DNA from 4 places in the Alloalcanivorax sp. C16-2 genome. Region 2 is predicted to be linked to each of the others. Evidence: predicted binding sites of a transcription regulator. Region 2 holds the regulator's gene; each other region holds the start of a gene.
The links. Region 2 encodes PhoB, which activates phosphate uptake and scavenging genes when phosphate is short. Its sites were predicted from a motif close to TGTCATANNNNTGTCANA; they were not measured.
Positions count from the first base shown of each region.

Region 1 (3,208 bases), on a different contig from region 2:
TTGGTGGTGGCGCGGGATCTGTATCCGATCGTCGCCGAGGTGCGCGACCAGGTACCGACCCTGGCCACGGTGGTGAGCACCGCCTATGGTGATTATCTGCCGGCCACGCCCAGCCTCGCCGTGCCCAAGGAATTGCTCGGCGAACCGGAAAACTGCCCGGCGGGAACCGACGACCTGAGCACGATTCTGACCCACACCGCGCCGCTGCGACACTTCGAACCGGTGGACCTGTGGGAAGGCGTGGGGCTGATGACCTTCACCTCCGGCACCACCGGCCGTCCCAAGGGCGCCATGCTCAGTTACGGGTCCAGCCTGTTCAAGATGGCGGCCTCCTTCCGTGCCAACCGCATGGCCGAGGACACCATGAGCCTGGGCATCGCGCCGCTGTGCCATATCGCCGGCATGAACTTCGGCGTCTACCAGCCGGTGTACACCCGTCAGACCCTGGTGATCCTGGCGCGCTTCGATCCGGCCACCACCATCGATGCCATCGAGCACTATCGGGTAAACAACTGGTACAGCATCGCGCCGATGCTGCGCGCGATTCTGGATTTCCCCGGCGTGGAAAAGCGCGACCTGACGTCGCTGACCAATAACCCCTGCACCAGCTTTGGTATTCCCCTGACCGAGCCGCTGGCCGCTGAATGGAAGGCGCTCACCGGCTGCCAGACCCACGAGGCCGCCTACGGGTTGAGCGAGACCCACACCTCGGACACCTTCATGCCCAAGGACCGCATCAAGTGGGGCAGCTGCGGCGTGCCGATGGCGGAGAACGAGATCCGCATTGTCGATACCGCCACCGGCGCGGAGTGCGCGCCGAACCAGAGCGGCGAGATCGTGGTGCGCAACAAGGCGGTGTTCAAGGGCTACTGGAAGCGTGACGAGGCTACCGCGGAAACCCTGCGCGACGGCGCGGTGTACACCGGCGACGTGGGCTACTTCGATGAGGAGGGCTACCTGTTCTTCACCGGCCGCATCAAGGAAATGATCAAGTGCTCCGGCTACAGTGTGTTCCCGGAGGACGTGGAAGCCTTGATGCTGGATCATCCGGCCATTGCTCAGTCCGCCGCCATCGGCATACCCGACGATCAGCGTGGCGAAACGGTGAAACTGTTCGTGGTACTCAAGCCCGGGCACCAGGGCAAGGTCAGCGAGAGCGAGCTGATCGACTGGGCCAGGGAACATATGGCCGCGTATAAGTACCCGCGCCAGATTGCCTTTATCGACAAGCTGCCGGCCACGCCGGCGGGCAAGGTGTTGCGCCGGTTGCTGAAGGACGATTGAGGGGGCGCTGGACGCTGGACGCTGGACGCTGGACGCTGGACGCTGGACGCTGGACGCGAAAAAATCGGGGGCTCCGCCAGGCTTGTCAAGTTCGCAAAAGCGTTTCTGCGAACCCGCAAACACTGCCGTACCGGGTTTTGACTTGGCGTCTGGCGTCTGGCGTCTGGCGTCCGGCGCCTATTCGTCTTTCTTTTTCTTGCCTTTGTCGTAATGCCACTTGATGGCGAAGAACATGCCCGTGCCGAGCACGACGACCTTGAAGGTAATGAAAACTACCGGGATCCATTCCATTCCGACCCTTTCCAGGCGTGAAATATCAGCCCAAGTCTAGGTCAGGCAAACCGCCATTCACATTGGACATAATGTCCCGGAACTTTTCAGCCCCGCCGTTGGCGATCCGCCGTTCTTCAAAAAATCGTCATCCCCTTGTCATGGGTTTGCGGCCCACTACCCGGGTATCCGTGAACGAATAATGACGAGGTGTTTTCATGAAACCCTGGCTTGCCCTTGGCGCCGGCACCGTGCTGGCCACTACCCTTCTGGCCGGTTGCGGCGGCGACAGCGATCACGACGACGGCGCCAACCCGCCGGCGGCGGAGCCCACGCCCTCCAGCTTGAAGCTCAGCTTCCTGGGCCGTCACGGCAGTGGCCAGTTCGACCAATCAGCGGCGGAGATCCCCGCCTACCACGCCGCTTCCCAGCGTCTGTTCGTGGTCAACGCCAACAAGGGTGCCCTGGACATCATGAGCTTGGCGGACCCCGCCAACCCGACCCTGGAAGACACCCTGCTCACCGGCGACATCTCCGCCGGCTCGGAAGTGAACAGCGTGGCGGTGCAGGGTGACCTGGTGGCGATCGCCGTGCAGGCCGGCACCAAAACCGACACCGGTTTCCTGGCCCTGTACGACGCCAACACCCTGGAGCGTATCAGCTTCGTGCCGGTGGGGGCTTTGCCGGACATGGTGGCGTTCACCCCGGACGGCCACTATGTGCTCACCGCCAACGAAGGCGAGCCTAACGACGATTACAGTGTCGACCCGGAAGGCTCGATCAGCGTCATCGACATCAGCACCCCGGAGAAGCCGGTGGAAAACCGCGCCACCTTCACCGCCTTCGACGGCCAGGAAGCGGACCTGAAAGCCGCCGGCGTGCGCATCTACGGCCCCGGCGCCAGCGTCGCCGAGGACCTGGAACCGGAATACATCGCGGTGTCCGCCGACAGCGCCACCGCCTGGGTGACCCTGCAGGAAAACAATGCCCTGGCCAAACTGGACATCGCCAGCGCCACGGTCACCGACATCCTGCCCCTGGGCGAGAAGGATCTGGGCCAGGAAGGCAACGGCATCGACGCCAGCGATGAGGATGACGCCATCAATATCCGCGCCTACCCCGGCGTGGTCGGCCTGTATCAGCCGGACGCCATTTATGCCTACCAGGCCGGCGGCCGGACTTACCTGGTCACCGCCAACGAAGGCGACGCCCGTGCCTGGGGCGAGGACAACGACGCCTACTGGGGCACCGAGGGAGACGGCTGCGCCGGCGACGCCAGCCAGGGCTTCGTGGAGGAATTCCGCGTCAAGCACCTGGTCCACGCCAGCGGCTTCGACCGCCGCTGTGGCGACGACCTGCCACCGCAACTGCGTGCCCTGGGCGCCGGTGGCCTGCTCAACCCGGACACCTTCGCCTACTGTGGCGCCAGCGCCGGCGACCCGGGCGAGTGCCGCGATGACGAGGTGCTGGGCCGCCTGAACATCACCTGGACCGAGGGCTACCGCAAGCACGAAAACGGCGACCCGATGTTGTTCACCGCCGCCGGCGTCCAGGATGACGCCAACGGCGACCGGCTCATGTACGATCAACTGTACGCCTACGGTGGCCGCTCCTTCTCGATCTGGAGCGAGGACGGGGAGCTGGTGTTCGACTC
Region 1 covers NZ_JBKFTL010000004.1:325,435-328,642, forward strand. The annotation lists gene ACLD02_RS16800 (AMP-binding protein) at 1-1,284, shown strand, start outside; gene ACLD02_RS16805 (choice-of-anchor I family protein) at 1,773-3,208, shown strand, end outside.
Region 1: the regulator PhoB is predicted to act here: its motif matches at 1,701-1,718, upstream of ACLD02_RS16805 (choice-of-anchor I family protein).

Region 2 (3,208 bases):
CATGCGGTGCAGCATGCCGTGCACCGCCACGGTCTGGCCGGTGTTGTCCGCCTTGGTGTTTTCCAGCCGTGACAACAGCAGCAGGTCGTTGACCAGCGCCTCCATGCGATGGCTCTGGGTATCCATGTGATACAGCGCCCGGCGCAGGCGGGTCTGCTCCTCGGGCACGGTGTCGAGCAGGGTCTCCAGGTAACCCTTGAGCACGGTGAGCGGCGTTTTCAGCTCGTGGCTGACATTGGCCACGAAGTCCTTGCGCATCTCTTCCAGGTGGTGGAGCCGGGTCATGTCCCGGGCCAGGATCAATTGGTCGCCCTCACCGAACTCGGTGATGCGGAATTGCAGGATGCGGTTGTCGTCCACCGGCGCCGGGATTTCCAGCGGCTCGTTAAAGCGGCCCTTGGCGAGATAATGGGTGAAGCGCGGGTGGCGGATCAGGTTGGTGAGCGGCTGGCCCAGATCCTTGTCCGGGCGCAGGCCAAGGTGTTTCTGGGCGGCGTGGTTCCAGTATTCCAGGTGGCCGTGCTGGTCGATCATCACCACCACGTCTTCCAGGGCGTTCACCGACTCCTGGGCGCGCTGGATGATGCCCTGAAGGTTGTCCTGGGCGCGCCGTTCCTGGCGGAACAGATGCTCCAGGCGGGTGTAGAATTCGCCCCACAGGCCGCCGGCGTCCGGCGGGTCGGTGTGCTCCTCGCGCACCAGCCAGGTGTACAGGGCGAACAGTTGCCGGGTGCTCCAGATGATGTACAGCCCCAGGCCCGCCACCAGCGGCCAGATGGTTCGCCATAGCAGACACAGCAGCAGGGAGGCCGCCACCAGGATCAGGATGCGGTTGACTTCCTTGGCCAGACTGGCCCTCATTCCCGAGGGGTGCTTCATGCAATGAACCTTAAACCATCAGGATGCCTGGCTGGTCTTCACCGAGAACCGGTACCCCGTGCCGCGCACCGTTTGAATGAAACCGTCGAAGCCGTGCGGTGCCAGGGCCTTGCGCAGGCGGCGGATGTGCACGTCGATGGTGCGGTCCTCCACATACACGTTGGCGCCCCACACCTGATCCAGCAACTGGGTGCGTGAGTAGGCGCGCTCCTGGTGGCTCATGAAGAACTCCAGCAGCCGGTATTCGGTGGGGCCCATGTCCACCGGATTGCCGTGGGCGCTGATGCGGTGACTGACCGGGTCCAGGCACAGGCCCTCCACGTCGATGGCCTTTTCCGCAGCGGCCACCGAGGAGCGCCGCAGCACCGCCTTGATGCGGGCGATCAACTCGCGGGTGGAGAACGGCTTGGTGATGTAGTCGTCGGCGCCCACATCCAGGCCCTGGATCTTGTTGTCTTCCTCGCTCTTGGCCGTGAGCATGATGATCGGCACCTCGGTGGTGGCGTCCTCGCGCTTGAGGCGGCGTGCCAGCTCGATGCCGCTTACCGACGGCAACATCCAGTCCAGCAGCACCAGATCCGGGCGCTCGTCGACGATGCGCTCATGAGCGACCTGGGCGTTCTCCGCCTCCAGTACATCGAAGTCGGCCAGTTCCAGGGCCACGGCCACCATTTCGCGGATGGCCGGTTCATCGTCAACGATCAGAATGCGGTTTCGGGACATGGCTGCAATCTCTAATTTTTCGCCGTTTTTGAATTGTCCCCTATTACATTGCCTTTTTATGACATCCCGATGACAAATTTGCACCCTTTTCAGCTTCCACCGGCAACCAGGTATTGCAGGTACAGCCCAATGAACACGCAGCCTCCGGCCCAGTGGTTGCTCAAAAAGGCGTGGAAGCAGGGCCAGCGCTCGCGGTAACGAATACGCCATTGTTGATGCACGAAACTGGCCGCCATGGCCGCCAGTCCCAGATACCAGGGCCAGGCGAAACCGAGCCGCTGGCCCACCAGCCAAAGCGCCACCAGGGTGAGCCCCTGCAGCACGCCGATGATCAGCTTGTCCAGGTCGCCGAACAGAATCGCGGTGCTCTTGATGCCGATCTTCAGGTCGTCCTCCCGGTCGCACATGGCGTACTCGGTGTCATAGGCCACGGTCCACAGCAGATTGGTGGTGAACAGCAGCCAGGCGATCTCCGGCACGGCGCCGGTTTCCGCGGCGAACGCCATCGGCACCGCCCAACTGAAGGCGGCGCCCAGAAACAGCTGGGGCAGATAGGTGAAGCGTTTGGTGAACGGGTAGAGCAGAGCCAGCCCCAGGCCGCCGAAGGACAGCAGAATGGTGAAGCGGTTGAGGAACAGCACCAGCACGAAGGCCAGTAACCCGAGCCCGGCGAACAGCGCCAGAGCCTGCTTCGAGGACAGCGCGCCGGTGGCCAGGGGGCGCCCCTCGGTGCGCTCCACATGGCCGTCGAAGTCCCGGTCCGCGTAGTCGTTGATCACGCAGCCGGCGGCGCGCATCACGTACACACCGAGCACGAAGATGATGATGTGCTTGAGGCTGGGGGTGCCGTCGCCGGCGATCCACAGCGCCCACAGAGTAGGCCACATCAGCAGCATGCTGCCGATGGGTTTCTCCAGGCGCATCAGCTGGATCCAGGGCCACAGGGCCGGGTAGCGGTGTTCCACGAAAGCGAGCATAGGTCAGCGGTCCGGTTCGAGCAGCAAATCCCAGAGCGCGGGCAGGAAATGCTCGGCCACCAGCAGCGGCCGACCGCGCTTCACGAACCGGGATTGTCGCCCCCAGCACGGCCCCTGGCCAGAGGGGCTGTCACCGAAGCGTACCCATACCTGGTCGCGGTGGGCCGCCGGTCGCCGGTACAGCTCGCTGCCCAGGGAGCGGCTGCCCATGTGCGCCAGGCTGCGGTTGGCGCCGGCCAGGGTGGTCAGCGGCAGCACGCTGCGGGCCTCCACCACGGGGCGCTCGTGCACCAATAAGGTGACCTCGCGGATCAGGGCATGGCGCCGGCCCACCTGGCCGAGCTGGCGCTGCTCCTCGAGGTCCGGCGCGCCGATCAGGCGCCGCGACGGCGCCACCCGGAACGGGCCCAAGCCTCGCAGCCGTCGGGTCAGAGAGCCGGGGTCGGCCAGCCAGTCGCGGATCAGCGGGGGCAGCACAAGGCGTTCCTGGGCGCGCCAGCGGGCATCGGCGTGCAAGGCGGTATCGGGCATGATTCGGGCTCGGTCGCGACGGGCGCGGGGACTATGGCCCAGGATGACCGTTCAATCAAGCATCGGCACGAACCCTGCTTATCGCTACGGCGGCGGCT
Region 2 covers NZ_JBKFTL010000001.1:371,077-374,284, forward strand. The annotation lists gene phoR (phosphate regulon sensor histidine kinase PhoR) at 1-861, opposite strand, end outside; gene phoB (phosphate regulon transcriptional regulator PhoB) at 898-1,602, opposite strand; gene ubiA (4-hydroxybenzoate octaprenyltransferase) at 1,692-2,579, opposite strand; gene ACLD02_RS01725 (chorismate--pyruvate lyase family protein) at 2,583-3,110, opposite strand.

Region 3 (3,208 bases), 260 kb from region 2:
GATGCGCGCCGGCTTGCCGGCCCGGGCCTGCTCGGTCTCGAAATTGATCCACTGGATCAGGCTTGGATGCAGGGTGAACGGCGAGTGCTTGAGCTGCTTGAGCCGCGCCGCCTTGCCCATGCCGGTGAGCTCCTGAAAGATCTTGTGGACGTCCTGGCAGAGTCCCTTTTCGGCGGTCATCAAACCATAGTCCGTGTAAATCTTGGTGGTCTTGGTGTGGTAGTTGCCGGTGCCCACATGGGCATAGCGCTTGATGCCATCGCCGTCGCGGCGCACCACCAGCAGCATCTTGGCGTGAGTTTTGTAGCCCACCACCCCGTACACCACCATGGCGCCGGCTTCCTGCAGGCGCCGCGCGCCCTCGATGTTGGATTCCTCGTCGAAGCGCGCGCGCAGCTCCACCACGGCGGTCACTTCCTTGCCGTTGCGGGCGGCGGTTTCCAGGTGGTCGAGAATCTCGGAATTGGTGCCGGTGCGGTACAGGGTCTGCTTGATCGCCAATACCCTGGGGTCCCGGGCCGCCTCGGCCAGCAGGTTGACCACCGGTGAAAAACTCTCGAACGGGTGGTGCATCAAAATGTCGCCCTGATCAATGGCGTCGAAGATGCTCTCGGTCTTGCGCACCGCCGCCGGTATGCGAGGTGTGAAGGGCGGGTAATGCAGGCGTGGCCGGTTCACGCTGGTGAACATGCGCGCCAGGTTCACCGGGCCGTTCACTTCATAGGCGTCCTGCTCGGTCAGCTCGAATTGCTCCAGCAGGTAGTCGATCAGATGACGCGGGCAGTTGTCCGCTACTTCAAGCCGCACCTCATCGCCATAGCGGCGCGACAGCAGTTCCCCCTTGAGCGCGCTGGCCAGATCCTCGACGTCCTCGTCCACCTCCAGGTCCGCGTTGCGGGTCACCCGGAACTGGTAGCAGCCGGTGGACGACATGCCGGGGAACAGATCGCTGACATGGGCGTGGATCATCGACGACAGAAAGATGAAGTTGTCGTTGCCGTTTTCGCAGATGTGCTCCGGCAGACGGATCAGCCGAGGCAGTGAACGTGGCGCCGGCACGATGGCCAGGCCCGTGGAGCGGCCGAAGGCGTCCTTGCCGTCCAGGGGCACGATGAAGTTGAGGCTCTTGTTCACCAGCCTCGGGAAGGGGTGAGCCGGGTCCAGCGCGATCGGTGTCAGCACCGGGTACACCTGCTCGCGGAAGTACTTCTTCACCCACTCCGCCTGCTGGGGTGTCCAATGTTCGCGGCGCAGGAAGTGCACGCCTTCCTCGGCCAGCGCCGGCAGCAGAATGTCCTGAAGAATGTGGTACTGGCGCTGCACCGCCTCATGGGTGACGCGGGCGATTTCGTCGAGGATCTCCTGGGCCAGCATGCCGTCCGGGCCGGGCTGTCCGGTACCCGTCTCCAGCCGGTTCTTCAGGCCCGCCACGCGGATCTCGAAGAATTCATCCATGTTGGAAGAGAAAATCAGCAGGAAGTTGAGCCGCTCCATCAGCGGGTGGTTCTCGTCCATCGCCTGCTCCAGCACCCGCAGATTGAACTGAAGCAGGCTCAATTCCCGATTGATGTAGTAATCCGGATTGTTCAGGTCGATGGCGTTGGGGTCGATGGCGATGTCGTTCATGGTCTCTTCCTGAAGCGGGCGCGGGGCCTCCCATTCCATGACATTGGTGTGACAGGGGTGTGACAGGGTGCCCGCCCGTCCCAGCTTACTCCCTTCGATCGCTGAGCGGGGAGAGGTGAGCGGGGCTTAACAATTGGTAACTGGTAAGTATAATGCGAACCATTATTATTATCTGTTGCCTAACGCGGATTGTTTTGGGAGCGACCTGATCATGCTGGATTCCTTACCCTCCACCCGGCGCGGCGTGCGCCGCGCCACCGGGGCTGTCCTCGCCCTGTCGGCGGCCTTCTGGTCGGCGGGTTTGCTGGCCCAGGAAAGCGGCAACCTGGCGCCGGTGGAAGTGGCCGATGAGGCCCCCGACGACGACTACATCACGGCGGACCAGCGCCCCCAGGCCGGCAAGCTGGACGTGCCGGTGGAAGAGCAACCCTTCGGTATCGAGGTCATCGACCGCTCGACCATGGAGGATACCGGCGCCAAGAATATTCAGGATGCGCTTCTGTACACTTCCGGTGTGTATTCCGGTAACTTCGGCTTCGACACGCGGGGCGATTCCGCCAAGATCCGTGGTCTCAATCCTTCCCTGTACATCGATGGCCTGCGCGCCAATTACGGTTCCTACAACACGGTGCGTCCCAACACCTTCGGGCTGGAGCGCATCGAAGTTCTGAAGGGACCTTCGTCGGTGCTTTACGGCCAGGCGGAACTGGGCGGCATCCTTAACGGGGTCTCCAAGCTCCCAAAGGCGAAGCAGCAAGGCGAGTTGCATGCCCAGGTCGGCAACTATGACCGTCAGCAACTGGCGGCGGACGTGACCGGCCCCCTGTCCGAGGACGGCAAGCTACTGTACCGACTGGTGGCCCTGAAGCGGAATAGCGGGACCCAGGTGGATCATGTGGATGACGACGGCTATTTGTTCGCGCCGTCGATCACCTGGTTGCCCACGGACGACACTACGGTCAGCGTGCTTTTCAACAGCCAGGAAGATACTGGCCAGGTTTCGGCCCAGTTCCTGCCGGCCCAGGGCACTATCGAGCCGGGCCCCAAGGGCGAAATCGGTTCCGACACCTTCGTCGGTGAGCCGGACTGGGACCGCTATGACCGGCGCAAGGATGAGGTCACGTTGTTCGTTGATCATCGGTTCACCGATCAATGGGGCGTGGCGGCCACGGCTCGCTATACGGAGAGCAGCTCGGAAACCCGGGAGCACTGGACCACCGTGGGCGCGAGCCCCGATGCTGACGGCAATATGCCACGCACGATCTACATGGCGGACAAGAAGACGGAAATTCTTAACTTCGACGTTCGCTTGAAGGGTGATGTCGCCCTGGGGCCTACCCGCCATAAATTGGCTCTGGGCGTGGACCGCCAGGACGCTCTGTGGGAGGAAGAAAATGTCTTTTCCGGAGCAGGTACGCCGATCAACGTTTATAACCCTCAATACGGCGACGTGGCTTACGGTGTGCTCGACCCCCAGGATGCCAATGACAACAAGATCAAGCAGACCGGCGTGTATCTGATCGACCATATGGAAATCGGTCGCGTGGTGGTCTCCGGTGCGTTGCGCCGGGATGACAGCACC
Region 3 covers NZ_JBKFTL010000001.1:632,542-635,749, forward strand. The annotation lists gene ppk1 (polyphosphate kinase 1) at 1-1,626, opposite strand, end outside; gene ACLD02_RS03025 (TonB-dependent siderophore receptor) at 1,838-3,208, shown strand, end outside.
Region 3: the regulator PhoB is predicted to act here: its motif matches at 1,674-1,691, upstream of ppk1 (polyphosphate kinase 1).

Region 4 (3,208 bases), on a different contig from region 2:
TCGATCTGGCGGATCACGAACAGGCCGCCGTTGTGCTCGATCACATCGGCTTTCTTCAAGTCACTGGCTCGGGTCACGGGCCTTCCTCATGGTGGACGAAACGGGGCTCATGGTAGCAAAAAAACGGTTCGTCGCGATTCGGGCGTGGCGCGGGTTTCAACCGAGGCCGGCGATGATCTGTTCGCGGGCCAGGCGGGCCCGTTCGCGGGGTTCGGCGGCGGGCACCGGCGGGCCGAAGGTGAGGTCCACGACGATGCGTTCGCGGCCCAGCAGGCGCCACAGATGGTGGTGCAGTTCATCATCGTCGATGAAGGCCAGGGCCGGGTCCGCCCGCCCGACGGCGTCCCGGTAACGCAGCGCCACCGTCTGCACCGGCATGCCCTCGGCGGCGGCGAAAAGCTGGGGGAAGAAACGACGCACGCTTGCGCCGTCCGTGGTGGTGCCTTCCGGGAACACCAGGATGGCGCGCCCAAGGCCAAGGTGCTCGCGGATCTCCCCGGCCTTGAGCCGGGATTCACCGGCGCCGCGACGAATGAACAGGGTGCCCACGGAACGCGCCAGCCAGCCGATCACCGGCCACCGGGCCACCTCCGCCTTGGACAGAAAGTGGCAGGGCCGGGCCGCCGCGATCACCGGGATATCCAGCCAGGAGACGTGGTTGGCCACCAGGAACAGCGGGCCACCACGCAGCGCCCCATGGACGCGCAGTTCGACGCCCATGATCGCCAGCAAGCGCAGGCACCAGCGCTGCTTGGCAAGCAGGATCTCCGGTCGATGAGGGTCGCGGGCGGCGCGCCGCCAGGCCGCCTCCACCACCCCGGCGATCAGATGGCCGACAATGCGTACGGCCCGCCACAGACGGCGGGCCAGTATCAGCGGGCGGCCTTGCGCCGCGCCCTCCAGGGACCAGTCCCGTTCGTTCATACCATCGCGACCGCGCGCTCCGCCACCCCGGCCTGGCCGGTCTGCAGAAAGTGCTGCACATAGCGGGCCGGCAGGCGGTCCACCTCCATCAGGATGAAGTAATCCAGGCAATTGAATGCCGGGTCCCAGCATGGCTCGCCACACACCCGGGCGCCCATGCGCAAATATGCCTTCAGTAGCGGCGGCATCCTAACCTTGGCGGCCACCGCGTCGCCGGGCATCGGCGCCAGCCGGCAGCGGGGTGTGACCCGCAACCCGGCGGGCGCCAGATGGTCCTCGCGAATACGCTGGTCAATGGCCGCCACGTTGTAGTCCTCGCCGAGGGCAATGCTGGCGCAGCCGATCAGATAGCGCACCTCGTTCTCGAGCATGTAGCGGGCCAACCGGGCCCACAGTACCGTGATCACGGCCCCGCCGCGATGGTCCGGGTGAATGCAGGTGCGACCGATTTCCGCCACGCCGCCAGAGAGCGTGTCCACCAACGGCATGTGGAACTCACTGGCGGAATAGAAACCGCCGGTGCGCGCCACCCGGTCACCGGGTAGCACGCGGGTGTAACCGACCAGCTCGCCGGTGCGGTTGTCACGCACCACCAGGTGCAGGCAATGGCGGTCGAAACGGTCCCGGTCCAGGCCGAAGGGGGCGCTGAAACTGGCGCCGTACTCCTGGGAAAAAATCCGGTAACGCAACCGTTGTACCTTGAGGATCTCCCGCCGCGACCGGGTAAAGTAGGCACTGAAGCGACTGCCCTCCTCCGCGTCCCTGGGCCGGTTTCTGGGTCGGAACGGCGGACGCAGGGCTTTGATCCTTCCAGCGGCTTGCGCAAGCATAACGGGCTCCCAACATTATTTTCCGGCCAGTCTGGGAGCCGCCGGTTGCCGCGCGGTGACAAAAACATGACCATCCCGCGACAGCCTGGGAGCCTTTGGAAGCACCTCGCGCCTCCGGGCTTACGGGCGGGCCCACGATCAGGACGCCCTTTTGGGAAGGAATAAAAATGAGAGATGAAGCCGCGGCGGAGCCGCGCTACCCGCAACCGGTCAGAATGCAGCCCGGCGAAACCCGCTACTGGTGCGCCTGCGGGCACAGCGACGCGGCGCCCTTCTGCACCGATGAGCGCTGCCCGGCAAGCGACCGGGTGCCTTACAGTGCCACCAAGGAAGAGATCGTGCTGTTTTGCGGGTGTGGCGCCACCAGCCGCCCGCCCCATTGCGACGGCGCCCATGTCGGCCTGAAAAAAAGAACGCCCTGGTGGCGGCGCTGGCGTTAAACCGACTCTGAGTAACGCTTTAAAACCGATTAAAATCCATATCCGGAACGGGCCGGACAACCGGCTTTCCCTTTATGTTCAAACCTGAATGGGAAACTGAAAAGAAAAACAAGCGAACGCTTGTTTACCTCCCTTTCAGCCCCGGATTTCCCCGGGGCCCTCATGAGAGAAATCAAGAATCATCTTCTGAATCAATGGGTTGTATTTCACCCGGTAGGGTGTGTCGATGTTAGTCGCGGCGGCGGCGTGGCCGCCCGCGGCCCCGGTTACTGACACGATGGCCGGTCAGGGCTTCCACCTCATCGGTGAAGCCGGGGTCGCCGGTAAGCTGATTGCGCTCCACGGCATCGTGAATCAAAGCCGTTTCCGAAGCCTTGGGGGTCTGTTGCGCGTAACGTTCATAGATAATACGGCGATGCAGCTCATCGTCCGCCAGAGCCAGGTAATCCGGGTCCAGATCCAGAATCGGCTTGCCACCCCGCTGCATGCGCTCCGAGTAGCTGCTCCAGGGATACCACTCCACGCTCCGGGCCCTGCCTAGACGCACCGGCAGTTGCTCCAGATACCGATCACAGGCCAACAGCCAGCTCGGTTGAACCGGGCTGGAACGATAACGGCTTTCCCACAGGGTGCCGCGCCGCTCCTCACGCCGGTTGCGATGCCGGGTCATGCGGGCCGCCAGTGATTTCATGAAACTCCCAAGAGCCCCTTCGTCGGGCCCGGGATTAATCAGCAAGTGAACTTCTTCGGGCAACAAACACCATGCGTAAACATCAACCCCGAAACTATGTTTTAGTTCTTTTACGTCCGCCAGATATTTAAGGTAGTCCTCTTCTTCCTTGAATACAGCCTGGCGATTATGGCCCCGGTGAAGTATATGGTGGGGGTAACCCGGAAGAACAACGCGCCTCTTCCTCGGCATGCTATCCCTCTAATAACGCTTTATTATTGGACGATAGTCTAGCCGCAAAACCCTGCGAAATAAATTAGTTACAGCACTTTTAAAATATGTCC
Region 4 covers NZ_JBKFTL010000002.1:397,424-400,631, forward strand. The annotation lists gene yeiP (elongation factor P-like protein YeiP) at 1-77, opposite strand, end outside; gene ACLD02_RS12050 (lysophospholipid acyltransferase family protein) at 157-924, opposite strand; gene ACLD02_RS12055 (GNAT family N-acetyltransferase) at 921-1,754, opposite strand; gene ACLD02_RS12060 (CDGSH iron-sulfur domain-containing protein) at 1,922-2,194, shown strand; gene ACLD02_RS12065 (transposase) at 2,424-3,116, opposite strand.
Region 4: the regulator PhoB is predicted to act here: its motif matches at 1,809-1,826, upstream of ACLD02_RS12060 (CDGSH iron-sulfur domain-containing protein).